Regions from separate parts of the Streptomyces sp. NPDC005761 genome, predicted to be linked through region 1. Evidence: riboswitches for the same ligand, from Rfam matches in the RefSeq annotation. Region 1 holds a riboswitch; each other region holds the start of a gene.
What was found. Region 1 has a riboswitch for cyclic di-AMP ahead of ABZ434_RS13810 (LysM peptidoglycan-binding domain-containing M23 family metallopeptidase). Riboswitches for the same ligand answer to the same signal wherever they lie in the genome.
Positions count from the first base shown of each region.

Region 2: linked by a shared signal. The riboswitch ahead of ABZ434_RS03825 (M23 family metallopeptidase) and the one ahead of ABZ434_RS13810 (LysM peptidoglycan-binding domain-containing M23 family metallopeptidase) in region 1 are both predicted to bind cyclic di-AMP.
Region 3: linked by a shared signal. The riboswitch ahead of ABZ434_RS31120 (transglycosylase SLT domain-containing protein) and the one ahead of ABZ434_RS13810 (LysM peptidoglycan-binding domain-containing M23 family metallopeptidase) in region 1 are both predicted to bind cyclic di-AMP.
Region 4: linked by a shared signal. The riboswitch ahead of ABZ434_RS34615 (NlpC/P60 family protein) and the one ahead of ABZ434_RS13810 (LysM peptidoglycan-binding domain-containing M23 family metallopeptidase) in region 1 are both predicted to bind cyclic di-AMP.

Region 1 covers NZ_JBEXXX010000011.1:135,232-142,326, forward strand. Annotated here, with positions in the region: gene dxs (1-deoxy-D-xylulose-5-phosphate synthase) at 1-543, shown strand, start outside; gene ABZ434_RS13790 (aspartate aminotransferase family protein) at 540-1,937, shown strand; gene ABZ434_RS13795 (XRE family transcriptional regulator) at 2,023-2,631, shown strand; gene ABZ434_RS13800 (DUF6126 family protein) at 2,679-2,855, shown strand; gene ABZ434_RS13805 (tyrosine-protein phosphatase) at 2,877-3,689, opposite strand; cyclic di-AMP (ydaO/yuaA leader) riboswitch at 4,170-4,322, shown strand; gene ABZ434_RS13810 (LysM peptidoglycan-binding domain-containing M23 family metallopeptidase) at 4,328-5,263, shown strand; gene ABZ434_RS13815 (SGNH/GDSL hydrolase family protein) at 5,488-6,333, shown strand; gene ABZ434_RS13820 (STM4011 family radical SAM protein) at 6,348-7,095, opposite strand, start outside.
Region 2 covers NZ_JBEXXX010000002.1:351,466-358,560, reverse strand. Annotated here, with positions in the region: gene ABZ434_RS03835 (PrsW family glutamic-type intramembrane protease) at 1-1,158, shown strand, start outside; gene ABZ434_RS03830 (aldo/keto reductase) at 1,171-2,115, opposite strand; gene ABZ434_RS03825 (M23 family metallopeptidase) at 2,279-3,436, opposite strand; cyclic di-AMP (ydaO/yuaA leader) riboswitch at 3,448-3,601, opposite strand; gene ABZ434_RS03820 (PP2C family protein-serine/threonine phosphatase) at 3,910-5,073, opposite strand; tRNA gene ABZ434_RS03815 (tRNA-Met) at 5,285-5,358, opposite strand; gene ABZ434_RS03810 (hypothetical protein) at 5,791-6,159, shown strand; gene ABZ434_RS03805 (SHOCT domain-containing protein) at 6,315-6,725, shown strand; gene ABZ434_RS03800 (NAD(P)-binding protein) at 6,807-7,095, opposite strand, start outside.
Region 3 covers NZ_JBEXXX010000049.1:8,546-15,640, reverse strand. Annotated here, with positions in the region: gene ABZ434_RS31130 (iron ABC transporter permease) at 1-103, shown strand, start outside; gene ABZ434_RS31125 (ABC transporter ATP-binding protein) at 111-944, shown strand; cyclic di-AMP (ydaO/yuaA leader) riboswitch at 1,242-1,426, shown strand; gene ABZ434_RS31120 (transglycosylase SLT domain-containing protein) at 1,432-2,310, shown strand; gene ABZ434_RS31115 (esterase) at 2,504-3,982, shown strand; gene ABZ434_RS31110 (dihydrodipicolinate reductase) at 4,096-5,175, shown strand; gene ABZ434_RS31105 (carboxymuconolactone decarboxylase family protein) at 5,172-5,651, shown strand; gene ABZ434_RS31100 (GMC oxidoreductase) at 5,752-7,095, opposite strand, start outside.
Region 4 covers NZ_JBEXXX010000069.1:429-7,523, reverse strand. Annotated here, with positions in the region: gene ABZ434_RS34625 (M23 family metallopeptidase) at 84-1,658, shown strand; gene pcrA (DNA helicase PcrA) at 1,716-4,154, opposite strand; cyclic di-AMP (ydaO/yuaA leader) riboswitch at 4,413-4,578, shown strand; gene ABZ434_RS34615 (NlpC/P60 family protein) at 4,577-5,740, shown strand; gene ABZ434_RS34610 (NADP-dependent oxidoreductase) at 5,934-6,935, shown strand; gene ABZ434_RS34605 (MerR family transcriptional regulator) at 6,953-7,095, shown strand, end outside.

The DNA.
Region 1 (7,095 bases):
GACGTCGACGACGCACCGACCGTGATCCGGTTCCCGAAGGAGTCGGTGGGGGAGGAGGTCCCCGCGATCGGCACCATCGGCGGCATGGACGTCCTGCACCGCGCGGAGGACGCGGATGTGCTCCTGGTCGCGGTCGGCGTCATGGCCCCCGTCTGCCTCCAGGCCGCCGATCTGCTCACGGGCCGACACATCCGCTGCACCGTGGTCGACCCCCGCTGGGTCAAGCCGGTCGACGAGCACCTCGCGCCGCTCGCCGCGGAGCACCGGCTCGTCGCCGTCGTCGAGGACAACAGCCGTGCCGCAGGCGTCGGCTGGGCCGTGGGGCAGGCGTTGCGGGACGCCGGTGTCGACGTACCGCTGCGGACGTTCGGCATTCCCGATCAGTTCCTCCCCCACGGGAAGCGGGCCGAGGTCCTGGCCGACATCGGACTCACACCGGTCGAGATCGCGGGCCGGATCAGCGCCGCGCTGGCCACCCGGGACGCGGCCACGGGCAAGGGGCCGGGCGCCCCGGGAGACGGGCACAAGGAGAGCGGGGCATGAACGACGACGGGCCCAAGGGCTTCGATCTGGCACGGCTCCTCGCGGAGCGCGGCGCCGAACGCTACGAGCTGCACACCAAGTACCTCAACCACCAGCTGCCGCGCATGCTGCACACCATCGGCTTCGACAAGGTCTACGAACGGGCCGAGGGCGCGCACTTCTGGGACGCGGAGGGCAACGACTACCTGGACATGCTCGCCGGTTTCGGGGTGATGGGACTCGGTCGGCACCACCCCGTCGTACGCAACGCGCTCCACGACGTCCTGGACGCCTCGCTCGCCGACCTGACCCGCTTCGACTGTCAGCCGCTGCCGGGCCTGCTGGCCGAGAAGCTGCTCACGCACAGCCCGCACCTGGACCGGGTCTTCTTCGGCAACAGCGGCACGGAGGCGGTGGAGACCGCCCTCAAGTTCGCCCGCTACGCCACCGGGAAGCCCAGGATCCTCTACTGCACGCACGCCTTCCACGGGCTGACCACCGGCTCGCTCTCGGTCAACGGCGAGGCGGGCTTCAGGGACGGCTTCGCGCCGTTGCTGCCGGACACCGCCATCGAACTCGGTGACATCGATGCCCTGCGGCGTGAGCTGAAGCGCGGCGATGTGGCGGGGCTCGTGGTCGAACCGATCCAGGGCAAAGGTGTGCACGCCTCGCCGCCCGGCTTCCTGCGGGAGGCCCAGGAACTGCTGCGCAGGCACAAGGCCCTGCTCATCGCGGACGAGGTGCAGACCGGCCTGGGCAGGACCGGGGACTTCTACGCGTACCAGCACGAGGAAGGGGTGGAACCCGATCTGGTCTGTGTCGCCAAGGCGCTCTCCGGCGGCTATGTGCCCGTGGGGGCGACCCTCGGCAAGGACTGGATCTTCAAGCGCGTCTACTCCTCGATGGACCGGGTCCTGGTCCACTCCGCGAGCTTCGGCTCCAACGCCCAGGCGATGGCGGCCGGGCTCGCGGTCCTCGCGGTGATGGAGGACGAGGAGACGGTGGCCAACGCGCGCCGCACCGGCGACCTGCTCAGGGAACGGCTGGCGGCGCTGGTCGGGCAGTACGAGCTGCTGCACGAGGTGCGGGGGCGCGGGCTGATGATCGGCATCGAGTTCGGCCGGCCGGCCTCGCTGAAGCTGCGCAGCCGCTGGACCATGCTGCAGGCGGCCCGCAAGGGACTCTTCGCGCAGATGGTGGTCGTGCCGCTGCTCCAGAAGCACCGGATCCTGACCCAGGTCTCCGGCGACCACCTCGAAGTGATCAAGCTGATTCCGCCCCTCGTGATCGACGAGGCGGACGTGGACCGCTTCGTAGCCGCCTTCACGGCCGTGATGGACGACGCGCACAGCGGAGGCGGACTGATGTGGGACTTCGGGCGGACGCTGGTGAAGCAGGCCGTCGCCAACCGCTGAGCACCGGCGCGGTCGGCTGCGCGGACACTTTTGCCTCGGAGGCAAGAAATTTGCCTCCGAGGAAAGATCCTGGCCCAATGAAGGTATGAATCCTCCAGAAGGAGGGGCGGCCGACGAGCTGCCCGGGGTCGCTCCACGCCTGCGCGATCTGCGCCGCAGCCGTGGTCTCACCCTGGAGACCGCCGCCCAGCGGGCCGGACTCTCGCCCGCCCACCTGTCACGGCTCGAAACGGGCCGGCGCCAGCCCTCCCTGCCGATGCTGCTCGGACTCGCCAGGATCTACGGTACGACGGTCTCCGAGCTGCTCGGTGAGATTCCCCCCGAACGTGACGCGATCGTCCGCGGCCGCAGGTTCGAGGGCGCCGAGGCCGACGGCTGGATGTACCAGCAGGCCGGTGGCCCCGGCCGGGCGATGCAGGCCCTGCGCGTCCGGGTCCCGCACGGCGCCCAGGGCGACCTGGTGCGCGTCCACCCCGGGGAGGAGTGGCTGTACGTCCTGGCCGGGAACCTCAGGGTGACCCTCGGGGAGACGGTCCACGACCTGGCTCCCGGTGACAGCGCGCACTTCGACTCACTCACTCCGCACCGGATCGCAGCCCTGGACCACGACGGTGCCGAGTTGCTCTTCGTTCACACCCTGCTGCAGAGCCCCGCCGCCGAGCTGTGTCTCGGCAGCGGGATCCACCGTCGCTGAGGCGCCGTCCCCGCCACCGGCCCGCCGGTCGCCAGAGAGGACCTGTCATGTCCGATTCCGAGAATTACGACCCGCTCAGCCCCGCGCGGCCCAAGAAGTACGACCCGCAGGAGAAGAAGATGCCCCGCGGGCTCGTCATCAGGCTCTTCGCCTACCTGGTGGCCGGGCACGTCGTCGCGGGCTTCCTCTACCTGCTCTTCGCCGTGGGGATGCACAACCAGTAGCCGTGGGCCCCGCCCGTCCGGTCAGACCTCGTCGAGCAGGCGCTCGCGCAGCCGCTCCCGCGTGGCAGGGGTGATCTTGAGGCCGTCGGCGAGGTAGCGGTCGGTGCTGCCCCATGTCTCGTCGATGGTGGTGAAGGCGGCGGCGATGTAGTCGGGGTGGGCGCCGAAGAGCGGATTGAGCAGCTCCATCACCTCGGGAGACATGCCGGCGGCGGAGGTGTCGCTGCGGCGGATCTTGTAGCGGCGGTGAGCGTCATTGGACTTGAGGTAGTCGGCCTCGATGGCTTCGCGCTCGACGCCGACAGCGAGCAGGGAAACCGCGATCGAGAGCCCCGCGCGGTCCTTGCCCGCGGCGCAGTGCATCAGTGCGGGCACGCTGTTCTCGGCCAGGGCGTGCAGCACCCGGCTGTGCTCGGCCGTCCGCTCCAGGATCATCCGGCGGTACGAAGCGATCATGCGGTGGGTCCCCTTGCCGCCGGCCAGGATCGACCGCAGCTCGTCCATGTCGCCGTCGCGCACCATCCGCCAGAACTCCGCGCCGTCCGCCGGGTCGCTGAGCGGGATGCTCACATTGCGTACGCCCGGCAGCTCCACGTCCAGGCCGTCCAGCTTGTGGTCGGCCACATTGCGGAAGTCGAAGACGGTGTGCAGGCCGAGACCGCTGAGGAACACGGCGTCCTCGGCCGTGGCGTGAGCCAGGTGACCACTGCGGTAAAGGCGTCCGTAGCGCACCCGGCGGCCGTCCGAGGTGGGCAGGCCGCCCACGTCGCGGAAGTTGCGGACCCCCGCCAGCACGGGCTCCGTCGACGGGGTCTGCGGCACCTGCTGCGTCACGGTCACTCCTGGAGGCTCTGCCGCCGGCGCGTGTCGCCCGCGGGTCCACTCTCGTGACGATACGACATTGATTCCTCAGGCAATCATCTTGGGCGGGCCGCCACTTCGAGGCCGCGCGTCGATCCGTGGCCGCCCGGGCGGGAGGGGCTGGATCCGCCCCGGCGCCCCGACGACGGACGGCGCGATGAGCATGACATGTCCGTATTGAGCTCTTTTATTCGAACATGCCCTGCTTGTGCGGGAGATGATCCCCCTCTCGTGAGCGGGATCATATCCGTGACGGTGTGTGGCGGCGGGGCGGCTGGGTATTCCGTGCGCCGCGCGGAAAGCCAAGATCCGTAATCCACGGAGTGTGACCGGAATTCCTCGCGGATTTTCCGGAGCGGAATCCCGTACGGAACCTGTGGCTTGTTTCCGCCGTCCCGGCTCGCTTACGTTCGCTGCAATCCGGACGGACCGCCTAATCCTGCCGCCGCCCGGAATTCGCACCCACTCACCGCGTGGCAGGAGCGGGGGAACCAGGTAAGCCGCCGACCGGGAAACCGGCCGGCTCGGGGTGAAGTCGCGCCAGTCGCGACCGGACATCTCCAGTCCGAACCCGACAGCTCACCTCGTAGGCGCCGGAGAGGAAAACCTTCATGCCCATATCGGGTAAGCACCGTCGTCCCAAGTCCAGCACCATTGCCCGTGGCGTCGTCGCCGCGAGCGCCGGCGGAGCCGTCATCGCGCTTCCGCTGCTCGGCGCCACCGGTGCCCACGCCGCGGAGCAGGCCGCTCCGGCCACCTCGAAGTCGGCCGCGGTGCACGCCGCCCCGGCCAAGCCGGTCGCGAAGAAGCAGGCCGGCACCACGACCTACTCCGTGGTCTCCGGCGACTACCTGTCGAAGATCGCTGCCGAGCACAAGCTCAAGGGTGGCTGGGAGAAGCTGTACCAGGACAACCGCAAGGTCGTCGGCGACAACCCGAGCCTGATCTTCCCGGGCATGAAGCTGACCCTCGGCGGCAAGGCCTGGGGCCACACCTCGACCACCTCCACGGGCTCCACCACCCCGTCGAAGGCTCCGTCGGCCCCGGTCAAGACCGAGACGAAGGCCTCCCCGGCCTCCGACTCCTCCTCCGACGCCTCGTCGTCCGAGGAGACCTCGGCGCCGGCCGCCCAGAGCAACGACTCCGGTTACGTCCACCCGGTCCCGGGCAACCACACCACCGCCTACCGCGCCTCCGGTGCCAACTGGTCCAGCGGCAGCCACACCGGCATCGACTTCCCCGTGTCCACCGGCACGAGCGTGAAGGCGATCACCTCCGGCACCGTCGTCACCGCCGGCTGGGGCGGCGCGTACGGCAACGAGGTCGTCATCAAGCACGCCGACGGCCACTACTCCCAGTACGGCCACATGTCCTCGCTCTCCGTCTCGGCCGGCCAGACCGTGACCGCGGGCCAGCAGGTCGGCCTGTCCGGCGCCACCGGCAACGCCACCGGCCCGCACCTCCACTTCGAGATCCGCACGGGTCCGGCGTACGGCTCGGACATCGACCCGATCGCCTACCTGGCGTCGCACGGCGTCAACGTCTGATCCGGGCAACACCGGTCCGGTGACCCGGGCCTGAGCAATGCATAGAGGGACGGTGCGCGGCGGCGCACCGTCCCTCTGCCGTTGCCCGCGCCGGGCTGCGGTGCTGAGCGGCGACCGCACTTATTCCCCCTTTACCAAAAACTGACCGGGTGGTCTATCTCACCACCCGTCAACCCCATATTACGGTCGCGTAGGTCACATTCGGCGGTGCAGGATAGGCCCTTGTGGCAGACGATTCGAACAACATCCAACAGGGCGTCATCAACCGACACGGCGTCATCGGGTCGTACGCGGCGATCGGCGACAGCTTCACCGAGGGAGTCGGTGACCCCGGCCCGGGCGGCACCTTTCTCGGCTGGGCGGACCGGTTCGCGGTACTTCTCGCGGACCAGCTCCCGGACTCCGGCGCACCGACGGGCGGCGCGGTATCCGCACACGGGAACTTCCGGTACGCCAATCTCGCCGTACGAGGTCGCCTCCTCGACCAGATCGTCGAGGAGCAGGTGCCGCGCGCCAAGCTGCTCGCCCCGGATCTGGTGAGCTTCTGTGCCGGCGGCAACGACATCATCCGGCCGGGCACCGACCCCGACGACGTGGCCGAGCGCTTCGAGCGAGCGGTCGCCGATCTGACCGGGTCGGTCGGCACCGTCATGGTCACCACCGGGTTCGACACCCGCAACGTTCCCGTGCTGCGCCACCTGCGCGGCAAGATCGCCACCTACACCGCTCATGTGCGGTCCATCGCCGACCGCTACGACTGCCCGGTCCTCGACCTGTGGTCCCTGCGCTCGGTCCAGGACCGGCGGGCCTGGGACAACGACCGGCTGCACCTCTCGGCCGAAGGACACACCAGGGTCGCGCTGCGCGCCGCCCAGGTCCTCGGCATCGACGTGCCCGCCGACCCGGACCAGGAGTGGCCGCCGCAGGCACAGCGGCGAACGCTCGAAGTACGGCGCGACGACATCCAATGGGCGCGCGAGTACCTCGTCCCGTGGATCGGCCGGCGGCTGCGCGGCGAGTCCTCGGGGGACCACGTGGCGGCCAAGCGGCCCGATCTGCTGCCGCTCTGAGGGGTCCGCTGTCCTCAGTCGCCCGGGGAACCCGGGGCGGCCGAGGACGGCGGCGACGCGGGTATGCGCTCCAGCACCCCGCCCGCGAAGACGTCGTACAGCGGCAGCGTCTCCAGATGCACATAGCCGATGTGGCAGTCGCAGACGGCGAGCGGGCAGGCCCGGGGCGTCAGTGCCGCGCGGTAACTGCCGTCGTAGAGATTGCCGAGCCCGGTGCGGACGAAGTGGCAGCGGCGCACCGTGCCCTCGCCGTCCACGGAGATCACCGACTCACCGGTCCGGCAGGGCACACCCGCCGAGCGGTGCGGATGGCGGCTGTACGGGAACAGCGGGTCGATCGCCGTCCACCGCTCCGCTTCCCCGTCCGTGTAGGTGTGACCCTCGGCGGCGTTGACCCAGAGGTAGACCTCGTCGGGAAGAGCAGCCCGCAGCCGCCGCGCCTCGCCGAGGTGTCCCTCCAGCCCGACCACGCCCACGCTGTGACGGATCCCCAGGGACACCAGCTCCCCGCACCGGCCGAGGAACCGCTCGTACGGTGTCTGACCCGGGTGGTACGTGCACCACAGCGCAATCTTGTCGCGGCCCGCGACGCCCGCCGCGGCCAGCCACTGCGTACGGCCGCTGAGGTTTGTCTGGACCGCCACCCGGCGGACGTGCGGCAGCCGGGCCAGCTCCACCACCGCCCGGCGGTACCAGGAGCGGACGAGAGCCTCGCCCCACGGGGTGAACAGCACCGAGATCCGGTCCCCGGTCTGCGCCGCC
Region 2 (7,095 bases), on a different contig from region 1:
ATCGCCACCGCCACCGCCGATCCGGGCAGTGCGGACACCCTGGGCGCCACGGTCATAGCGCCCGTCGTGGAGGAGAGCGCCAAGGCAGCGGCCGTACTGCTCCTCTTCCTGTTCCGGAGACGCGACTTCGGGGGCATCGTCGACGGCGTGGTCGTCGCCGGCTTCACCGCGACGGGTTTCGCCTTCACCGAGAACATCCTCTATCTGGGCAACGCCTTCGGCGAGGACCAGCAGATGGGCTCGGGCTTCGCCTCGGTGACGGCGGCGACGTTCTTCGTACGTGCGGTGATGTCGCCGTTCGCCCATCCGCTCTTCACCGTACTGACCGGCATCGCCTTCGGGATCGCCGCGAGCAGTGCGCCCCATCAGCGTCTGAGGCGCCTGGCGCTGCCGCTCGTGGGCCTGCTCCTGGCGATGGGCATGCACGCCCTGTGGAACGGATCGTCCTCGTTCGGCCCGTACGGCTTCTACGCCGTGTACGGCGCCTTCATGGTCCCGGCCTTCGGGCTGGTGACCTGGCTGGCGATCTGGGCCCGCCGACGCGAGCTGCGCACGCTCGGCGTCGAACTGCCGGCGTACGCGACGGCCGGCTGGCTGTCCCCCGCCGAACCTCTCGCCCTCTCCTCGATGCGGGCCCGCGGCATGGCCAGGGACATCGCTCGCCGACGCGCGGCAGCTGACGGCCCGTACGCAAGGCCCCACGGCCACGCGCACTCGGGCCACGCTCCCACGCACGCCCATGGCGCCTCGCACCCCCACCACCGCATGCCCGCCGCGGCACGGAAAGAGGTGAAGGCCCGGGGCAGGGCGGCGGCCCGCACGGTGGCCGAGTACGAGTCGTTCGCGACCTCACTGGCATTTCTGCGCCGGCAGGCCCGCCGCGGCACGGCGGGCCCGGACTTCACCGAACGCGAGCGGGAGCTGCTGCACCACCTGTGGCAGCGCAGGGAGACGGCCGGCCCCGCCCTCGCGTACGCGGCGCAGGCCACGGGGCGTCTGCGCCCCCGGCCCGTGCCCGCGGTGCGCCGGCCGTACCCGCACCCCTCGTACCCGTACGACGGGCATCCCTACAGCGCGCCTGCGTACACGGCCGCGCCGTACACGAACCCGCCGCGCCCCCCGTACACGGACACGCACGGGTACGGACCGCAGGGCTGAGAGCTGTCCCGCTCAGGCGGAAGCCTCCGTGAGGTCCGCGAGCTCCTGGTCCGTCAGCCGCAGACCGGCGACGGCCACCAGCGCGGGGAGCTGCTCGACCGTCCGGGCCGAGGCGATCGGTGCGGCCACGGTCGGCCGGGCGGCCAGCCAGGCCAGCGCCACGGTCGCGATCTCCGCGTCGCGCTCCTCGGCCACCTTGTCGAGCGCGGCGAGCACCTTCTGTCCGCGCTCGGACTCCAGGTGTGCCCCCGCGCTCCCGGCCCGGGCGCTCTCCACGGCCGTGCCCGGACGGTACTTGCCGGTGAGGAAGCCGGAGGCGAGGGCGAAGTACGGGACGGCCGCGAGCCCGGCATCGGCGGCGGTGTCCTGGAGCTCGCCCTCGTACGTGTCCCGGGAGACGAGGTTGTAGTGCGGCTGCAGGGCCACGTATCGGGCGAGCCCCTCGCGCTCGGAGAATTCCAGCGAGGCGCGCAGGCGCTGGGGGCTGATGTTGGACGCGGCGATCTCCCGGACCTTGCCGTCCTTCACCAGTTGGTCGAGGGCGGTGATGATCTCCTCGACCGGGACGGACTCGTCGTCGAAGTGCGTGTAGTAGAGGTCGATGTGGTCGGTGCCCAGCCGGCGCAGCGACTCCTCCGCGGCGGCCTTGATGGTGGTGGCCGAGAGCCCCTTGTACGCGGGGTGGGCGCCGACCTTGGTGGCCACGACGATGTCGGACCGGTTGCCGCGTGCGGCGAGCCACTTGCCGATGAGGGTCTCGGACTCGCCGCCCTCGTTGCCGGGGATCCAGGCCGAGTAGGAGTCGGCGGTGTCGACGAAGTTACCGCCGGCCGCCGCGTACGCGTCGAGGACGGCGAAGGACTGCGCCTCGTCGGCGGTCCAGCCGAAGACGTTGCCTCCGAGGGCGAGAGGGAAGACCTGAAGGCTGGAGGAACCGAGCGTGCGAAGAGAAGTCATGGGTGCAACAACGGCTTCCACCAGGCCCCTATTCCGTGGCCTCTGCATCTGAACTACTGCCACGGGCGGACGCGGACGGACCGGCAGCCCTGACGTCGGGGGGTGAGCGTCAGGGCTGCCGGGGTCACGTGGGCCGGAGGAGGCCGTCGTGCGGGGAACGGGCTCAGACCGTCAGGCCCCGGGCGCGCAGCCAGGCCATCGGGTCGATGCCGGCGCCGTCCGCGGTGTGGACCTCCAGGTGGAGGTGCGGGCCGGTCACGTTGCCGGTCGCGCCCACGCGTCCGATGGTGTCGCCCGTCGTGACCTTCTGGCCGATGCTGACGTCGATCGAGGACTGGTGGCAGAACCACACCTCGGTGCCGTCCTCCAGCTCCAGGACCGTGCGGTAGCCGTAGGAACCGGAGTAGCCGGCCGACTTGATCGTGCCGGTGTGAACGGCCTTGATCGGGGTACCGGTCGGCGCCGCGAAGTCGAGGCCCGTGTGGTAGCCGGAGGACCACATGGAGCCGGCCTCGCCGAACGTCGAGGTGATCGTGTACGAGGAGGTGGGGATGGCGTAACTGGCTGCGAGCTTGGCGAGCCGCAGCGCCTCCGCCTTCTTCGCCGCCTCCTCCGCCGCCTTCTTCTTCTCGGCGGCGATCTTGGCCTCGGCGGCGTCCTGCTGCTTCTTCGCCTCGGCGGCGGCCTTCTCCGCGGCCGCCTTCTCCGCGGCCGCCTTGACCTCGGCGTCGGCGGCGTCCTGCTGCTGCTCGGCCTGCTGGAGGATGCGGGCCCGGAGTGCCTCACCGGCGTCGGTGGTGCCCTGCTCGGCCTCGGCGGTGGTGATGCCGGCAGTCGTCAGCGGGGCGGAAGCGGTCTCGGCCGCCGTCTTGTCCGCCGCGGATTCGGACCCGCCCGAGAACAGTGCGCCGACGCCCGGGAGGGACTTGGCGTCGGGAAGATTGTCCGCGATGGAATCGGGAAGAGAGATGGAGACCGGCGGCTTGCTCTGGGCGGTGGCCATGCCACCCGCACCGACGGCCGCGATGACGCCGACCCCGAGGACGGTGGAGCTGCGGGCCAGACCATTGCGCTGCTTGGCGACGCGGTGCTTGCCGCGCACAGGGCGGATGGACTCCTCGGTGGGGTTCCATTCCTCCCAGGTCCTCTCGGGCCCGGCCTCGTCGGCGCGGAAGTCGTTTCCGAAGTCGCTGCCCCGATCGGTCGCGTAGTCGGCCCCGTACTCCGTACCGAAAACGGTGGCGGGCCGGGTAGCGAAGTCATCGCCGTACTCGGGCCCGAACCGGGAGGGAGCCTCGGGGGCAGGCTTGTTGGACGCCACGTGGGCGCACTCCTTTCCTTCCTTCTCGCCTACCGGGTTAGCTGACGGGTTCGGAGCAGGAAGGTCTCCTACGGGCCCCTCCGTCTTATGGCAAGACAAAGATGCCCGATTCACCCCATGTAGGTGGTTCCCCGGTTCCCTTGCGGAATTCGGCGCTCGCGCACGGTGCCGCCACTGACGGCGGCTGGGACAACCGCGCTGCGTTATCGAACGTTAATAGACACCGGGGTCCGATTCCAAGCTGTTCCCACTGATCGTTCACGTCCTTGGCCTGGACTTTACGGGACACAACCGGGTGGAATCGGGCGAGTTGATCGCCCCTCAACCGCCTGCCGATTTCTGACGTTACGTCAAATGTTATGCGGAGTGGTGCCCTTCGGTTACGGACGGTGGCATCCCGGCCGGCCGCTCCAACACACCCGTCACCGCGGGGCTCCGGTGCCGCACCACACTCGTCGTCCCGAAGCTCCGGCTCACTCGCCGCCGTCGCCCAGACCGACGATCTTCACGGTCCTGCGCCGGTCGGGCTGGCCCTCGGCCGGCCGCACGACCGCGAGCAGGGCCATGTCGTCCGTGGACTCGCCCCCCGTGTGCAGCCGCACGTCGTCGGTCAGCGCGGAGAGCAGTTCCTCGGGACCCGGGAAGATCCGTCCGCGCAGCCGCTCGGCGGGGTCGTAGAAGACCCCTTCGGCATTACGGGCCTCGGAGAGGCCGTCCGTATAGAGGAGGAGCGTCGCCCCGGGGGGCAGATCCCACTCGTCGGCCCGGTCCGGCCACACCCCGAGGTCCATCCCCAGCGGCAGCGCGGGAACCGACGGGCCCAGCACGTCCAGAGCCCCGTCCGTATGCAGCAGCAGCGGCTCGGGGTGGCCCCGGTTCACGATCCGCACCCGGTCCGAGTCCGGCGGGACCTCGGCGAGCACCGCGGTGATGAACCCCTCGAACGCGTCGAGCCCACCGCGCCGGTCCGACTCCCGCGCCAGCGCACGCTCCAGCCGCCGCGCCACACCTTCGAGCGTCTCCTCCTGCTCGGCCGCCTCCCGGAAGGCGCCGATGACCACCGCCACCGCCTCCACGGCGTCCAGCCCCTTGCCGCGCACGTCCCCGACCACCAGCCGCACCCCATGAGGGCTGTCCGTCACCGAGAACAGGTCACCGCCGACGAACTCGTCCGCCTGCGCCGCCTCGTACCGAGCCGCCACGTGCAGCCCGCCGATCCGGTCGGACGGCGTCGGCAGCACCGCCCGCATGGCCGTCTCCGCGATGACGCGGGCCGAGGCCAGCTGCTCGTTGCTGCGTCGCACGACCCCGTTGATCACGACGGCGAGGACGGAGACGGTGAGGACGGTGAGCAGTTCGATGGAGGGCACGACCTGCAGCAGGTTCCCGCTGAGGACGCGCAGCCCGACGACCGCCAGCAGCGCGGCGACACCGGTACGGATCGTGCTGGCCCGCGAGAAGAACGGCGCAGCGATCAGCGGAGCTGCCGCGAACAACGGGATGGCGGTGAACTTGGGCGGGGTCAGTGCGTCGAACAGCACGCCCCCGGCGATCATCAGCGTCGGCAGCGCCCTGACGAACCGGCGGGTCCGCACAACCCCGGCACGCCTCGTCCGCCGCTTCTCCCGCTTCCCCACCTGCTGGTCTCCTGCCCGGTGCATCCACGGCCGCGGACGGTACCGCGCACCACCCCCAGGCTTCCCGCAGCAGGGTCGCGGGGCGACTCCTCGTCGGCCAATGGGGGTACGTACGCGGCATGCGGCTTCCTACCGAGCGACCCGGCGGGCCGACGGCGCACAAACGAATCAGGCCCGGCACGCTGTATGCATGCCGGGCCTGATTCTTCAGTAGCGGGGACAGGATTTGAACCTGCGACCTCTGGGTTATGAGCCCAGCGAGCTACCGAGCTGCTCCACCCCGCGTCGGTAAACACAACTCTACGGCATGTTCGAGGCACTCATGACCACCCGGCGCGCACGCCCCCGCAGACGGCGCTCGGCCCGGCCCGCCGACCGCGCCCCCGCCGAGGACGCCCCTGTAGCCACTCGACGTGCAGTTCTCTCCCAACCACCGTCGATGGAGGGCGACACCATGCCGTCGAGACCGAACAGGCCGCCGCTGCGGCCCCCTTGTGCATCAGGAACACCTCACTCCCCACGACCGATCTTCGCCAAGTCGTCAAAGTGTCGAAAACGAGAAGGTGTTGCAAGGAACACGTGTTCTGCCGCAAGGTAACTGCTGCATCCCCCGGACCGGTGGGCTGCCCGTGCGAGCAGGCCCCGGAGCGCGCAGTCGCCGCGCCCCGCAAGCCACTCCCGGTCTCTCATCGCAGCCTGTCTGGAGGGCCCTCGACGATGACCGCACCGATCACTCCCGCCCCTGCCCCGGCCACCTCACCCTCGCCCGTACGCGGCGCCGTCATCAGCGGCGTCATCGGCGGCCTGATGGGTGCGGTGATGAGCGCGGCGGTGAACTACACCGCCGTCGGCCTCCCGGACAGCGAATCGGTCAACGCGCTCAACCACGCGATATCGGGCCTGATCAGCGGGTTCATCGCCGGCTTCATAGGAATCCTGGCGCACAGCCGGAAGACCGCATCGGCCGCACGCGCGGCGGCGGCCTCCAGCGCGCCCACGGCGCCGGGGCCGGCGGAGGCCGAGGAACGGTCCACCGAAACGGTCTCCGCGGAGGCTTCCGGCACCGCCCCCGTACCGGAGAAGTAGCCGCCGCACTCCACGCCGCACCGCGCCGCATCGCGCCCGCCCGTCCCCCTTCCCCCTTCCGGCGGAACAGGGACAACTCCAACGGGCGCATGCACAAATGCGGTGATATGACTGATTTCACATTCAGCCATTCGACGCGGTGCCTGGAGTGGACGATGGACGACTACCCTCTGCTCAACCTGTTCTGGACCATGCTCTGGTTCTTCCTCTGGATCATGTGGCTGTTCCTGCTCTTCCGGGTCATCATGGACATCTTCCGCAGTGACGACCTGGGCGGATGGGCCAAGGCGGGCTGGCTGATCCTGGCGCTGGTGCTGCCGTACCTGGGCGTCCTCATCTACGTGATCGCACGTGGCAAGTCCATGGGCACACGTGACGTGAGGGAAGCGAAGGAACGTGACGCGGCCTTCAAGGCGTACGTGAGAGACGCCGCGGGCACGTCCGACGCGAACGGCGCGCCGAAGAGCAGCCACGTCGAGGACCTGTCGAAGCTCGCAGACCTCAAGGACAAGGGCGCGATCTCGGAAGAGGAGTACCAGCGGGCGAAGACGAAGCTCCTCGTCTGACCACCCGGTACGGCGGCGGTGCCGGCGGTTCCACGGTCGGCACCGCCGCCATGTCAGGGCGTACGGGGGCGCCGCGGCCGGTCACAGCGCCTGCCCGGTGCGCACGGCCGACTCCCACTCCTCCCGCGCCGGGCCGTCGTACGCGGGTGTGAACCCTGGGTGCTCCACCAGCCAGCGCGCCACGCGGGCGCGCACCTCCGCGGTGCCGTAGGCCTGGTCGGCGGGCTGGACGAGATGACGGATGCGGGCGCGCGCCCGCATCACGACAGGGTCCTCCCAGGAACAGGCGGACACGGCGGCCGCGTCACGAGCCGCCGTCGAGAGCGGTTCGGACGACGGCCGCGCCGGATGTGCGAGCCGGGCCTCGTTG
Region 3 (7,095 bases), on a different contig from region 1:
CGCGCCGGTCGAACTGCCCGTCGGGGTCGTCACCAGCGTCCTCGGCGGCCCCTTCCTCCTGTGGGTACTGCTGCGGCCCGACCCGGCCGCCGGAAAGGCGTGAGCCGCACATGACCGAGAATCCGACCGGTACGAAGGCCGGTCTCGAAATCCGTGGCCTGCACGCCGGATACCCCGGCCGGCCCGTCGTCGAGAACGTCAACCTCACCGTCCCCGCCGGACAGGTCGTCGCAATCGTCGGCCCCAACGGCTGCGGGAAGTCGACCCTGCTGCGGACCGTCGCCCGGCTCCACCGCCCGGAGTCCGGCACGGTCCTGGTCGGCGGTACGGACATCTGGGAGACCGGCCGCCGCCGCGCCGCCCACCATGTCGCGCTGCTGCCGCAGTCGCCGCGCGCCCCCGAGGCGGTCACCGTGGCCGGCCTGGTGCGCTACGGCCGCAGCCCGCACCAGGGGCTGCTGCGTCAGTGGTCGCGCGAGGACGAGCAGGTGGTGCGCGACGCACTCGACGCCACCGGTACCACCGCACTGGCGGGGGAGCGCATCGACCGGCTGTCCGGCGGCCAGCGCCAGCGCTGCTGGCTCGCGATGGTCCTCGCCCAGCAGACCCCCGTCGTGCTGCTCGACGAACCGACCAGCGCCCTCGACCTCGGGCATGCCATCGAGGTCCTGGAACTCGTCCGCGAGGTCGCGGCCACCGGCCGCACCGTCGTCATGGTTCAGCACGACCTCGCGGCCGCCGCTCGGTACGCCGATCTGCTCGTCGCCATGAAGGGCGGCCGCGTGGTCACCACGGGCGCTCCCCGGGAGACGGTCGACGAAGCCCTGGTGAAGGAGCTGTACGCGCTCGACGCGGACATCCTCGCCGCGCCGGGCGACGGCTCACCGGTCGTCGTGCCGCGCACGCGTGCCGATGCGGCGGCACGGCCGACGCTCGCTCCGTAATGTCCTAACTTGGGCGATTATTCGGGCATGTAACGAATGCTGGTCCGTGCGGTATTCATTCGTGCCGCACCTCCTGGGAATCCGGCAAATCACCCGTTTCGGGCGCAGTGGTCAGCGTCACGTTTGCCGTGCCTGACGCGGAACCGGAGGCGTCGGTTCCCTGTCGCCCCAAGAAAGTTGACCCGCGCGCATGTGACCGGCGTCGCACATTTCCTTTCTTTGATCTTGCGAATCAATTGTGATCAGGAATTCCGGGCTTGTTCCGCCCGGCCTTTCTCGCTTACGGTCACCGTCAATCCGGATGGAACGCCGAATCCTGCCGCCGTCCGGTAACCCGACCACTTCACGTACGGCAGGAGCGGGGGACCCAGGTTTGCCGCCGTTCCGGAATACCGGAGCGGCTAGGGGTTAAGTCGCCATGTGCGGCCGGACATCTCCAGTCCGAACCCGACAGCTCACCTCGCAGGCGGCGGAGAGGAAAAGCGCCATGCCCATCAAGGGTCAGCACCGTCGTTCCAAGTCCACCCCCCTGACCCGCGGCCTCATCGCCGTGAGCGCGGGCGGAGCGGTTCTCGCGCTCCCCCTGATCGCTGCCGGATCGGCTTCCGCAGCGCCGGTCCAGTCGGTCGTCGCCGAAAAGGCCGCAGCCTCGACTTCCGTGGCCGGCAAGGCAATTGCCGTCAAGAAGGACGCGACCACCACCTATTCCGTGGTGTCCGGGGATTCGCTTTCCAAGATCGCCCGCGGGCATTCCCTCGACGGCGGCTGGGAGCAGCTGTACAAGGACAACCGGAGCGTTGTCGGCGGTAACCCCGACCTGATTCACCCGGGCCTGAAGCTGACCATCGGCGCCAAGTCCACGGCCGCCGCCCCCAAGGCTGCGACCAAGAGCGAATTCAAGGCGGAGAACGCGTCCGGCAGCGCCTCGCAGCCGTCGGCCGACCGTGCCGAGAGCACCGACCGCGCCGACCGTTCCGTGCGGACGGCGACGCCCGTCGCCGAGGAGACCGCCGAGACCACCCCCGCGCAGACCGCGACGGCGTACACCGACGACCTCGACGGCTGGATCAAGGAGTCCCTCGCAGTCATGGCCGAGCACGGCATCCCCGGCAGCTACGACAGCATCCACCGCAACATCATGCGCGAGTCCTCGGGCAACCCGCAGATCGTCAACAACTGGGACTCGAACGCGGTCGCCGGCACCCCGTCCAAGGGCCTGCTCCAGGTGATCCAGCCCACGTTCGACGCGTACCACGTGCCCGGCACCTCGCTGGACATCCTGGACCCCGTCGCCAACATCACCGCCGCGTGCAACTACGCCGCGGCGACGTACGGCTCGATCGACAACGTCTTCGGGGCCTACTGACCTACCGCGGTTCCGCCCCGGGCGGAGTCGTGAACAGGGGTGGAGGGGAGCTGAGCTGCTCCCTTCCACCCCTTTTGCCATGCCGTACAACCCTTGCGCCGCGGTGCCGGTCAAACAGGGCGCCAGGAGGCCAACGGGCTCCTCCTGGCGTCCCCCGGACTCGCCCGGTCGTCCTTGAACCGAGGAGCCGCTCGTGCGCACCTACCGTCCGGCCGCCGTTGTCGCGGCCTCATTCCTTCTGATCGCAGGGGCGGCCATCGCCGCGCCTGCCGCCTACGCGGGCACCCCCGGTGGAACGCGCGCGGCCGACCGCAACACCGATTTCAACGGCGACGGTTACGAGGACGTGCTCATCGGCGCGCCCGGCGGGACCATCGGCGGCAGCAAGGGCGCGGGCTACGTGAGCGTGCAGTACGGCGGCCCGGGCGGCATCGGTACCACCCGGGGCACGGTCCTCAGCCAGAACACCACCGGGGTGCCGGGTGCCGCCGAGGCAGGCGACGGCTTCGGCCGGGCCCTGACCACCGGCGACCTGGACGGGGACGGGTACGACGACGCGGTCGTGGGCCTCCCGGGCGAGGACATCGAGCCGGTGGCCGACGCGGGCGGCGCCGTCGTCCTGTGGGGCTCCGCCGAGGGGCTCTCCGGCGCCGGCAGCGACTGGCTGCAGGCCCAGGAGCCCGTCGCCGGCGCCGCGTTCGGCACCGCTCTCGCCGCCGCGCACTTCAGCCCCGACATCCCGGGCGACCAACTGGCCGTGACCGGCCGCACCGACCTCACCCTGTTCCAGTACGACGACGGGACCCGGCAGGATCCCGCCTCGCGCAGCAGCCTCGTACCCGGCACCCCGGGGCGCGAGATCGTGCCCCGCGCGATGACGACCGGCGACTACGACGGCAGCGGCCTCGCCGACCTGGTCATCTCCGGTGTCACCGCCGGCGAGGAGCCGGGCCACGGCTGGTCCGCGCTCTTCTTCGGCGAGGTCCAGGGACTGCGCTACGACCACGACCTGCGCGGCGGTCCGGCCGTCGCCTCGGGCGACATCGACGACGACGGCTACGACGACCTCGTCACCGGGGAGCCGCACAGCCCCGACGACGGCGGCGAGTCGATGACCGGCGGTGTGGTCGGCGTCTACTACGGCAGCGCGGGCGACGGACCGGTCGGCGCCGAGGGCCCGGGCACCCCGCCCGTGTGGTGGACGCAGGACACCCCCGGCGTCCCGGGCGGCTCGGAGACCGGCGACGGCTGGGGCGCCGACCTCTCCGTGGCGGACACCGATGGCGACGGGTACGCGGACGTGGCCGTCGGCGCTCCCGGCGAGGACATCGGCACGGTCGCCGACGCGGGGGCGGTATGGGTGCTGCGTGGCGCTGCCGAAGGGCTCACCGCCACCGGCGCCGCTTCGTGGGACCAGAATTCGGTCGACGTTCCGGGCGCAGCCGAGAAGGGTGACCGCTGGGGCGGCCAGGCGCGGCTGACCGACCCCGACAGGGACGGGCGCTCCGGTCTGCTGACCGCCGCGCCCGGCGAGAACGCCGGCGACGGCATCGTCTGGGCGTTCCCGGCCGGCACCGACGGGGTGACGGCCGCCGGGTCGTGGACCTTCGACGCCGGTACGTTCGGAGGTCCGGAGAAGGGCGCCGGATACGGGGCGGCGATCGACGAGTAGCAGCCCGGGGGAGCGGGCCGGGGTGGGCTCCGGGGACCTGCCCCGGTCCGCTCCCCAACCCGGGGGTGCGATGCCACTATGAACCTTTCATCCCGCGCGCTACCCTCCGCCGCATGATTTCCACGGTGGTCTGGGGTACCGGCAATGTCGGCCGCGCGGCCATCCGCGCCGTCGAGGCCCATCCGGCCCTGAAACTCGCGCACGTCCTCGTCCACGACCCGGGCAAGGTGGGCCGCGACGCGGGCGCTCTCGCCGGCCTGGACCGCGATCTGGGCGTCGCGGCGACCGACGACATCGACGCGGTGCTCGCCACTGCTCCCCGGGCCGTCGTGTACGCGGCCTCCGGCGACATCCGCCCCGACGACGCCCTGGCCGACATCACCAGGGCGGTGGCCGGCGGCGCCGTCGTCGTCACCCCCGCGCTGTACGCGCTGTACGACCAGCGGGGCGCGCCGCCCGAGCTGCGCGAGCCGGTGCTCGCCGCCGTCGCCGGCGGTGGCGGCTCGCTCTTCGTGTCCGGGGTGGACCCCGGGTGGGGCAACGATGTGCTGCCCCTGCTCATCAGCGGGCTCGGCACCACGGTCGACGCGATCCGCTGCCAGGAGATCTTCGACTACTCCACGTACGACCAGCCCGACTCGGTCCGCCACCTGATCGGCATGGGTCACCCCATGGAGTACGAACCCCTCATGCTCGCCGCCTCCGTCCCGACCATGGTGTGGGGCGGCCAGATACGGCTGATGGCCCGGGCCCTGGGCGTGGAACTCGACGACATCCGCGAGACCATGGCCCGGCGGCCGCTCGAATCGACCGTCACGACCAGGACGATGGGCGCCTTCGAGGCCGGCACCCAGGGGGCGGTCCGCTTCGAGGTCCAGGGCATCGTCGAGGGCGAACCCCGCATCGTCATCGAGCACATCACGCGCATCCATCCCTCGTGCGCTCCCGACTGGCCGTCACCACCCGATGGCGCCGGAGCCCACCGGGTGATCATCGAGGGACGCCCGCGTATCGAGGTCACCGTCGAGGCCACCGACGAGGGCGAGAACCGCTCGGCGGGCGGCAACGCCACCGCCGTCGGCCGGCTGGTGAACGCCATCGACTGGCTGGTGGAGGCGGAACCCGGACTCTACGACGCGCTCGACGTCCCCCTGCGCCCCGCAGCCGGCCGACTCGGAAGGAAGCAGCCATGATCATCGACATCCCCGAGGGCCAGGAGCCGATCGGCTACGTGTGGGGCGACATGGTCCCCGGTATCGGCATGGCCGCCGCGAACTTCTCGCTGTCGGTGTACGAGCACACGACGCTCGGACTCCGTGAGTTCGAGGCCGCCAGGCTGCGCATCGCGCAGATCAACGGCTGTCTCTTCTGCCTGGACTGGCGAACCGAACGCGAGGGCCGGAAGGTCGAGGAGGAGTTCGCCGCCGCGGTGAGCGACTGGCGCACCACCGGTGCCTTCGACGACCGGACCCGGCTGGCGGCCGAGTACGCCGAACGGTACGCCCTGGACCACCACGGCCTGGACGACGCGTTCTGGGCCCGCATGACCGCGCACTACAGCCAGCACGAGATCGTGGAGCTGAGCATGAGCATCGGCTCCTGGCTGGCGTTCGGCCGGCTCAACCATGTGCTGGGTCTCGACGCCGTGTGCGTGCTGCCGGGGCACTGAACGGGTCTGCGCGGCTCGGGCGGCCCGTTCGCGCCGCGGTCTCCGGCAGGAGGTCTGCCCGTCGCCTCCTGCCGGAACGTACGCCTCGTCGGACCCGCTGTCACAGGTCGGTGGCGATGATCTTCTCGATGTTCCGCTCGGCGAGTGCCGTGATGGTGACGAACGGATTGACGCTGGTGTTGCCGGGGATCAGGGAGCCGTCGATGACGTACAGGCCCCTGTAGCCGTGCAGGCGGCCGTAGTTGTCGGTGGCCCTGTCCAGGACGGCGCCGCCGAGCGGGTGGTACGTGAGGTGGTCGCCCCAGATCTTGTAGACGCCGAAGAGGTCCGTCCGGTAGATCGTCCCCTCCTTGGAGTTGATCTTGTCGAAGATCGTTTTCGCCATGTCGATGGAGGGCTGCTTCCAGGCGGTCTGCCAGTTCAGGTCGACCCTCCCCGTGGCGGCGTTCCAGGAGAACTGGGCGCGGTGCGGGTTCTTCGTGATCGACAGGTAGAACGAGGCGAAGGTCTCGATCCCGGTCGGCAGGGGCGCGACCTCCGCGAACGCTCCTCCGGCGGCCCAGTTGTCGATGCCGCCGCACGGGATGCTCGACTGGACCGCGCCGGTCGGGTCCCACAGGTGGTTCGCCCGGCCGCACATGACGTTGCCGTTGTCGCCCCAGCCCTTGCCGATCTCGTCGTTCAGACCGGGCAGTGCGCCCGTCGCCTTCAGCCGGGTCAGCAGCTTGCTGGTGCCGACGCTGCCCGCGGCGAAGAACACCTTGTCCGCGGTGACCGTCTTGGTGGTCGCGATGCTCCCCTCGGTGCGGAGCTCGTCGATGACGACCTTGTATCCGCCGCCCGGTGCGGGGGCGACCGAAGTCACCTGGTGCAGCGGCGAGACGGTGATGTTTCCCGTCGCCGCGGCCTGGGCGAGGTAGGTCTTCTGCAGTGACTTCTTGCCGTAGTTGTTGCCGTAGAGGATCTCTCCGGCCAGTGCCGACTTGGGTACCGTGCCGGCCGCCTCCTGCTCCATGTAGTCCCAGTCGTACACGTCGGGGACGAATACGAACGGGAAGCCGGAGCGCTGGGCGTGCTTGCGGCCGACGCGGGCGTACTGGTAGCAGTCCGCGCTGTCGAACCACGCAGGGTCGACGGTGCCGACCCCGAGCCCGGCGTTGGCTCGCGGGTAGTAGGTGCTGTACATCTCGTCGGCGTTCACGGACGGGAGCACCGCACCGAAGTTCTCGCGCCGGGGCGTCACCGCCATGCCGCCGTTGACCAGTGACCCGCCCCCGACGCCGCGTCCCTGGTACACCGTGATGCCGCTGAACTCCTCGGCATCCAGGATGCCGGTGTAGCGGGGGATCGCCTTGTCGATGGGAAAACCGAGGAAGTTGCTGAGAGGCTGCTTGCTCTTCGTGCGGAGCCAGTACGAACGGCCGTCGGGTGTCGTCGTGTTGGC
Region 4 (7,095 bases), on a different contig from region 1:
ACAGTCGCGGCCACTGCTTTGCCCGGAGTCCCCCACCGGATCCCGGGCACACTGGTCCTGCTGCCGAGGCGAGAGAGAAGTTGGTGAACGACCAGCACCCCCACGCCGGGTACGCCGGATACGACGGCCAGTCCACGGCCGGCTTCGACAGCGACCCGCTGTTCGGCTCCCTCCCCGGCAGTTACGACGGCTCGTACGACACCACGACGGGCTACGACACGACGTACGGCGGCAATCAGGCCGGTCACAGCGGCACGTACGACGCCTCCCAGTGGGACACGGGCGCGCACCCCACGGCCGAGTACGGCCGGTCCGCCGATTACACGGGCTACACCGCTCAGCCCCAGCAGCACCCGTACGACACCGGCGCGCAGTACGACACCGGCGCGACCTGGATCCCGGCGGACGGCGGCTACGGCCACACCGTCCCGGCCCAGCACGGCGCCCCGGACACCTCCGGACAGTGGGACACCACCGCCTGGCACCAGAACGGACAGTGGGCCGACCCCGCCACCACGGGTTACGACACCGGCGCCTACGACGCCACCGCCTGGAACACCGGCGCCACGCCCGAGCACGAACAGCAAACAGCGCACACCACGCCGGTTGCGAACGGAGCCGAACAAACGGCCCAGTATGCGTACGCGACCGACGAGGCGTACGAACAGCAGGCCTCCCACGAGACGCCGTACGAGCAGCAGGCCTCCTTCGACCCGTACGATCCGTACGAGCCCTACCGGACCGCCGAGTTCAGCCTCCCGGAGACGGACCTCGACGCAGAGGCCGCCGACGGCACCGGGTCCGAGCCGGACGACCACGCCCGGGACCACGGTTCCGCCGCAGCCACGGACTCCGCTCCGGCCGCCGGCCACCGCCCCGCGGGCCGCCCCGTCACCCGCAGTGGTGGCGGAAGCCGCAGCCGCAGGCGCTCCCCCGCGAAACGCTCCGCGCTCCTCACCGTCGCCGTTCCCTCCGCCTGTGTGATGAGCGTGGCGGGTATCGCCGCAGCCTCCGTGGGCGGAATGGGCGGCGGCGAGGAGAAGAAGGACGAGACCACGGCGATGGCCGCCGCCGACCCCGGCACGGTCAAGCCCGTCGCGGCCAACAACGCGCTGGACACCCAGCTGGCCAACCTCAGTGCCGACGCGGAGAACTTCGCCGATCGCGCCAGCCGCACCCAGGAGCGCATCGACCTGAAGGCGCGGCAGGCCGCCGAGAAGAAGAAGCGCGCGGACGAGGCCGCCCGCAAGGAGGCCCTGCGCCCCAAGTTCGTCATGCCGGTCAAGAACCACATGCTCAGCGCGTACTTCGGCCAGGCGGGCGTCAACTGGATGTCCGTGCACACCGGCATCGACTTCCCCGTCGACTACGGCACTCCGGTGATGGCGGCGACCGACGGCACCGTGCGCACACAGTTCAACACCGCGTACGGGAACATGGCCATCGTCACCGCGCCCGACGGCACCGAGACCTGGTACTGCCACCTCAGCAGCACCCGCATCCGCTCCGGCTCGGTCAAGGCCGGTGACGTCATCGCGCACTCCGGCGACTCGGGCAACTCGACCGGCCCGCACCTGCACTTCGAGGTGCGGCCCGGCGGCGGCGCGGCCATCGACCCGCTGCCCTGGCTCCGCAGCCACAACGTCAACCCGAACTGACCGGCACGGGCGGGCCGGCCGGGTGGGATCACCCCGGCCGGCGCGCCTGTCCGGGCGCTAGATCTTCTCGACCGGGGCGTACCGCAGCAGTAGCTTCTTGGGCCGCTCGTCCCCGAAGTCGACCGTGGCCTTCGCCTGGTCCCCGATGCCCTCGACCGCCGTCACCGTGCCCAGACCGAACTGGTCGTGGGTGACCCGGTCGCCGGCCACCAGCGTGATCGTCGGTTTGTCCGAGGTCCGCCGGGTCGCGAAGCCCGAGGGTCCGGAGCGTGACCGGGACGCGGAGAGCGACGAGGTGATGCCCGACGTAGGTCCGGCCGGGGCCACCATCGGGCCCTTGCGCTTCCACTCCAGGTGCTGGTCCGGGATCTCCTCCAGGAACCGCGACGGCGGGTTGTACGAGGGCTGGCCCCAGGCACTGCGCATGGCCGCCCGGGTGAGGTAGAGCCGCTCACGGGCGCGCGTGATGCCGACGTAGGCCAGCCTGCGCTCCTCCTCCAGCTCCTTGACCTGGCCGAGCGCCCGCATGTGCGGGAAGACGCCGTCCTCCATGCCGGTCAGGAAGACCACCGGGAATTCGAGGCCCTTGGCGGTGTGCAGCGTCATCAGCGTGACGACGCCGGAGCCGTCCTCGTCCTCGTCGGGGATCTGGTCGGCGTCGGCGACGAGTGCGACCTTCTCCAGGAATTCGGCGAGGGTGCCCGCACCCTCCTCCTCCGCCCGCTCCTGCTCGAACTCGAGGGCGACGGAGGCGAGTTCCTGAAGGTTCTCGATCCGGGTCTCGTCCTGCGGGTCGGTGGACGCCTGGAGCTCGGCGAGATAACCGGTCCGCTCCATGACGGCCTCCACCACGACCGCCGGTCCGGCGCCGGACTCCACGATCGTGCGGAGCTCCTCCATCAGCGTGTTGAACCGCTTGACGGCGTTGGCCGAGCGGGCTGCCATGCCGTACGCCTCGTCGACCCGGCGCAGTGCCTGCGGGAAGGAGATCTTCTCGCGCATCGACAGGGCGTCGATCATCGCCTCGGCGCGGTCGCCGATGCCGCGCTTGGGCACGTTCAGGATGCGCCGGAGCGGGACGGTGTCCTCGGGGTTGGAGAGGACCCGGAGGTAGGCCAGGACGTCCCTGACCTCCTTGCGCTCGTAGAAGCGCACGCCGCCGACCACCTTGTAGGGCAGGCCGACGCGGATGAAGATCTCCTCGAAGACACGTGACTGGGCGTTCGTGCGGTAGAAGACGGCGACGTCGCCCGCCTTCGCGTCCCCGGAGTCCGTGAGCCGGTCGATCTCGTCCGCGACGAACTGTGCCTCGTCGTGCTCGGTGTCCGCGACGTATCCGGTGATCCTGGTGCCGGCGCCCGCGTTGGTCCAGAGGTTCTTCGGGCGGCGGCTCTCGTTGCGCTCGATGACCGCGTTGGCCGCGGACAGGATCGTCTGGGTGGAGCGGTAGTTCTGCTCCAGCATGATCGTGGTCGCGTCGGGATAGTCCTCCTCGAACTGGAGGATGTTGCGGATGGTCGCGCCGCGGAAGGCGTAGATCGACTGGTCCGCGTCACCCACGACGCACAGCTCGGCGGGGGCGTCCTCGGGGCCGGCCGGGCCGACCAGCTCCCGTACGAGCGTGTACTGGGCGTGGTTGGTGTCCTGGTACTCGTCGACGAGGACGTGCCGGAAGCGGCGGCGGTAGTGCTCCGCGACGTCGGGGAACGCCTGGAGCAGGTGCACCGTCGTCATGATGATGTCGTCGAAGTCCAGGGCGTTGGCCTCGCGCAGACGGGACTGGTACAGCGCGTAGGCCTGGGCGAGCGTCTTCTCGAAACCGTCCGTGGCCTGTCCGGCGAAGGTCTCCTCGTCGATCAGCTCGTTCTTCAGGTTCGAGACCTTCGCCGTGAACGACTTCGGCGGGAAGCGCTTCGGGTCGAGGTCGAGATCCCGGCACACCAGGGCCATCAGCCTCTTCGAGTCGGCCGCGTCGTAGATCGAGAACGAGGAGGTGAAGCCGAGCCGCTTCGACTCGCGGCGCAGGATCCGTACGCACGCGCTGTGGAAGGTCATGACCCACATGGCGTTGGCCCGCGGACCGACGAGCTGCTCGACGCGCTCCTTCATCTCGCCGGCGGCCTTGTTGGTGAAGGTGATCGCCAGGATCTGGCCCGGGTGCACCCCGCGCTCGGCCAGCAGATGGGCGATGCGGTGGGTCAGCACGCGGGTCTTGCCGGAACCGGCGCCGGCCACGATGAGCAGCGGGGACCCGGCGTGCACGACGGCTGCGCGCTGCTCGGTGTTCAGCCCGTCCAGCAGCGCGGCCGCGTCGATGACCGGGCGGTGGGCCCCGTCGCGGTAGTACGCGTCGCGGGGCGGCGGGGGTCCGTCGAAAACGCCCGCGAAAAGGCCCTCCGGCACCGCTTCGGGTGCGGAGTCCTCGGGGGGCGGCGGGGGCCCTTCCTCCGTGTGCTGGAGGCCGGCCAGGAAACTGTCGTCAAAGAGGCTGCTCATCGCTGTCCGAGTCTAGGCCGCCGCACTGACACTCCGGGGCCGAGTGACGAAGCACGCAGGCACGGACGGGCACACAGAGCGAGCACGCGACCTCGGCGGGTGGAGGGATCCCTGCCCCACCTGCCCCGCCGCGCCCGGATCCGCCGAGGTCACGAAAATGTATCGGGCATATCGAACATCAACCTTCACAGCGACACCATGAGTTGGCTAGCGTGCTCGTTCGGGCGGCCCGTACCCCCAGAGGCGATCCACGCCGAACGGGCGTCCACGCCGAATCCGGGCTGCCCGTGCAGGAGTCCGGAACCGGGGACCCACACGCATCACCGGGGTGAATCGGTCCGCATCCTCCACCAGGACCGTAGGGCAGCCTTCCGTTCCGCCCGAACCCGACAGCTAACCCGGTAGGCGGTCCACGGAAGGAGATGCCGGCCTTGGCGTCGCATCGCAAACCGCGCACCCGTGTGCGCAATTCCGGCCCGGCGGTCGGGCTCACGACGGCCGCGCTGGCGTCGGTGACCCTGCTGTCCACGCAGAGCGCACTGGCGGCCCCGGCCCCCAAGCCCAGCATCGAGGACGTGCAGAAGAAGGTCGACGACCTCTACCGGCAGGCCGGTACCGCGACCCAGCAGTACAACCAGGCGAAGGAGGCGACGGCCAAGCAGCGCTCCAGGGTGGACACGCTGCTGGACGACGTCGCCCGGCGCACCGAGAAGCTGAACGAGGCCCGCAGGACCCTCGGCACGTACGCCGCCGCCCAGTACCGCGGCGGCACCCTCGCCCCGACGGCCACCTTCTTCCTGGCCGACGACCCGCAGTCGTTCTTCGACCAGAACCACCTCATGGACCGGATGACCGAGCGCCAGCAGCGCGCCGTCTCGGACTTCCGTACGCAGCAGGCGAAGGCGTCGGAACAGCGGGCCGAGGCCGTGGTGAGCCTGGAGACGCTCACCGAGTCGCAGGCGACGCTGCGCACGAGCAAGCAGAGCGTCCAGACGAAGCTGTCCGAGGCCCGTGGTCTGCTGTCGAAGCTGACCGCCGAGGAGAAGGCGCGGCTGGCCGAGCTGGAGCGGAAGAAGGAGGCGGAGGCCAAGCGCAAGGCGGCGGAACTGGCGAAGAAGCAGGCCGCCGCGAAGGCCGAGGCCGAGCGCAAGGCCGAGGAGGCCGCCGAGGAGGCCGGCAGCGGTACGGGGGCGGACACCGGTACCGGTTCAGGGTCGGGTGCGGACGCCGAGGCCTCGACCAAGGCCGAGAAGGTCATGGCGTTCGCCAGGGCGCAGCTCGGCAAGCCGTACGTCTGGGGAGCGACCGGCCCGGCCTCGTACGACTGCTCGGGGCTCACCCAGGCGGCCTGGAAGGCGGCCGGCGTCGACATACCGCGGACCACCTGGGACCAGGTGAACGTCGGCACCCGGATCGCCACGGCCGATCTGCAACCCGGTGACCTGGTGTTCTTCTACGACGACATCAGCCACGTCGGCATCTACAAGGGCGACGGCATGATGATCCACGCGCCGAAGCCGGGGGCGGACGTGCGCGAGGAGTCGATCTACTACATGCCGATCTACGGGAGCGTGCGGCCGGCCTGACCCGCCTCCTCACCTCCGAGGGGCCGGGCACGGGACGGCCATTCCCTCGTTGCCGCCGGGTGCGCCTTCGTCGCGTGTCGCCTTCCTGGCGCGCGGAAGGGGCTCCGGCCGGCAGGTGACCGGCCGGTGCGCGGAAACCGTCCTGGCGCCGGGCCTTGCCCCTGACCCATGGGGCAGGGCTTAGCGTCCGGCCATGAACACGACGCATCGTCTCGTACGCCTGGTCCGCCGCCCCGACGGACTGCCGGCCCCCGGGGACTTCACCCTGGCAGCGGCTCCCGTTCCCCGCCCCGAGGGCGGCCAGGTGCTCGTCCGCAACACCCACTTCCTCGTCTTCCCGGGCCTGCGCACCCTCATCGGGGGTGAGACGGGCGATGTCCCGCTGCCGCCCCTGCACCCCGGCGAGCCCCTGTTCGGCCCCGCGATCGGTGAGGTGGTCGACGGGCCGCTGGAGAAGGGCCGGCTGGTGCTGCACCTTCAGGGCTGGCGGGAGTACGCGGCGCCTGCCGTCGCCGAGTGCCGGCTGCTGGACGGCACCCTGCCCGACCCCGTGGCGCATCTCGCCCAGGGCTCCTCGGCCTACGGCGCACTGACCCGGCTGGCCGGGGTCCGGGAGGGCGACACCGTGTTCGTGACCGGCGCCGCGGGCGCCGTGGGCACCATGGCGGGCCAGATCGCCCGGCTGCTGGGTGCCGCACGGGTGATCGGCAGCACCGGTTCCCCGGACAAGGCCCGGCGGCTGGAGCGGGAACTCGGCTACGACGCCACCGTGCTGCGCGGGGCGGCCCCGATCGGCGAGCAGCTCGCCGAGGCGGCACCGGACGGGATCGACGTCGTCCTGGACACCGTGGGCGGCGAACAGTTGACGGCCGCCGTACGCGCGGCGAACCGGGGGGCCCGGTTCGCCCTGGTGGGCGCGTTGGACGGTCAGCTGTCCCCGGACCGGGCCGGGGGGAGCGCGCCGGCCGTGCTCGACACCTACCGCTTGCTGACCCGCGGCATCACCATCTCCGGCTACAGCGGCGTGGACCACCCGGACGTCGAGGCGGAATGGGAGGCACGTCTGGGGGACTGGCTGCGGGCGGGGGACATCCGGTTCCCGTACACCCCGGTCCGGGGAATGGAGCACGCCCCGGGGGCGTTGCCCGGACTGATCTCGGGCCGCTCCTTCGGAGCGACCATCGTGGAGTTGTAGGACAAGGCGGAGCGGGCATGCGGATCGGCGAGGCAGCGGCGGCAGCCGGAACCACACCCCGCGCGCTGCGCCTGTACGAAGCCCGCGGCCTGCTGGGAGCGCCGCCACGCACCTCATCCGGTCAGCGTGAGTACGGCTCCGCCGAGGTGGCCCGCGTCCG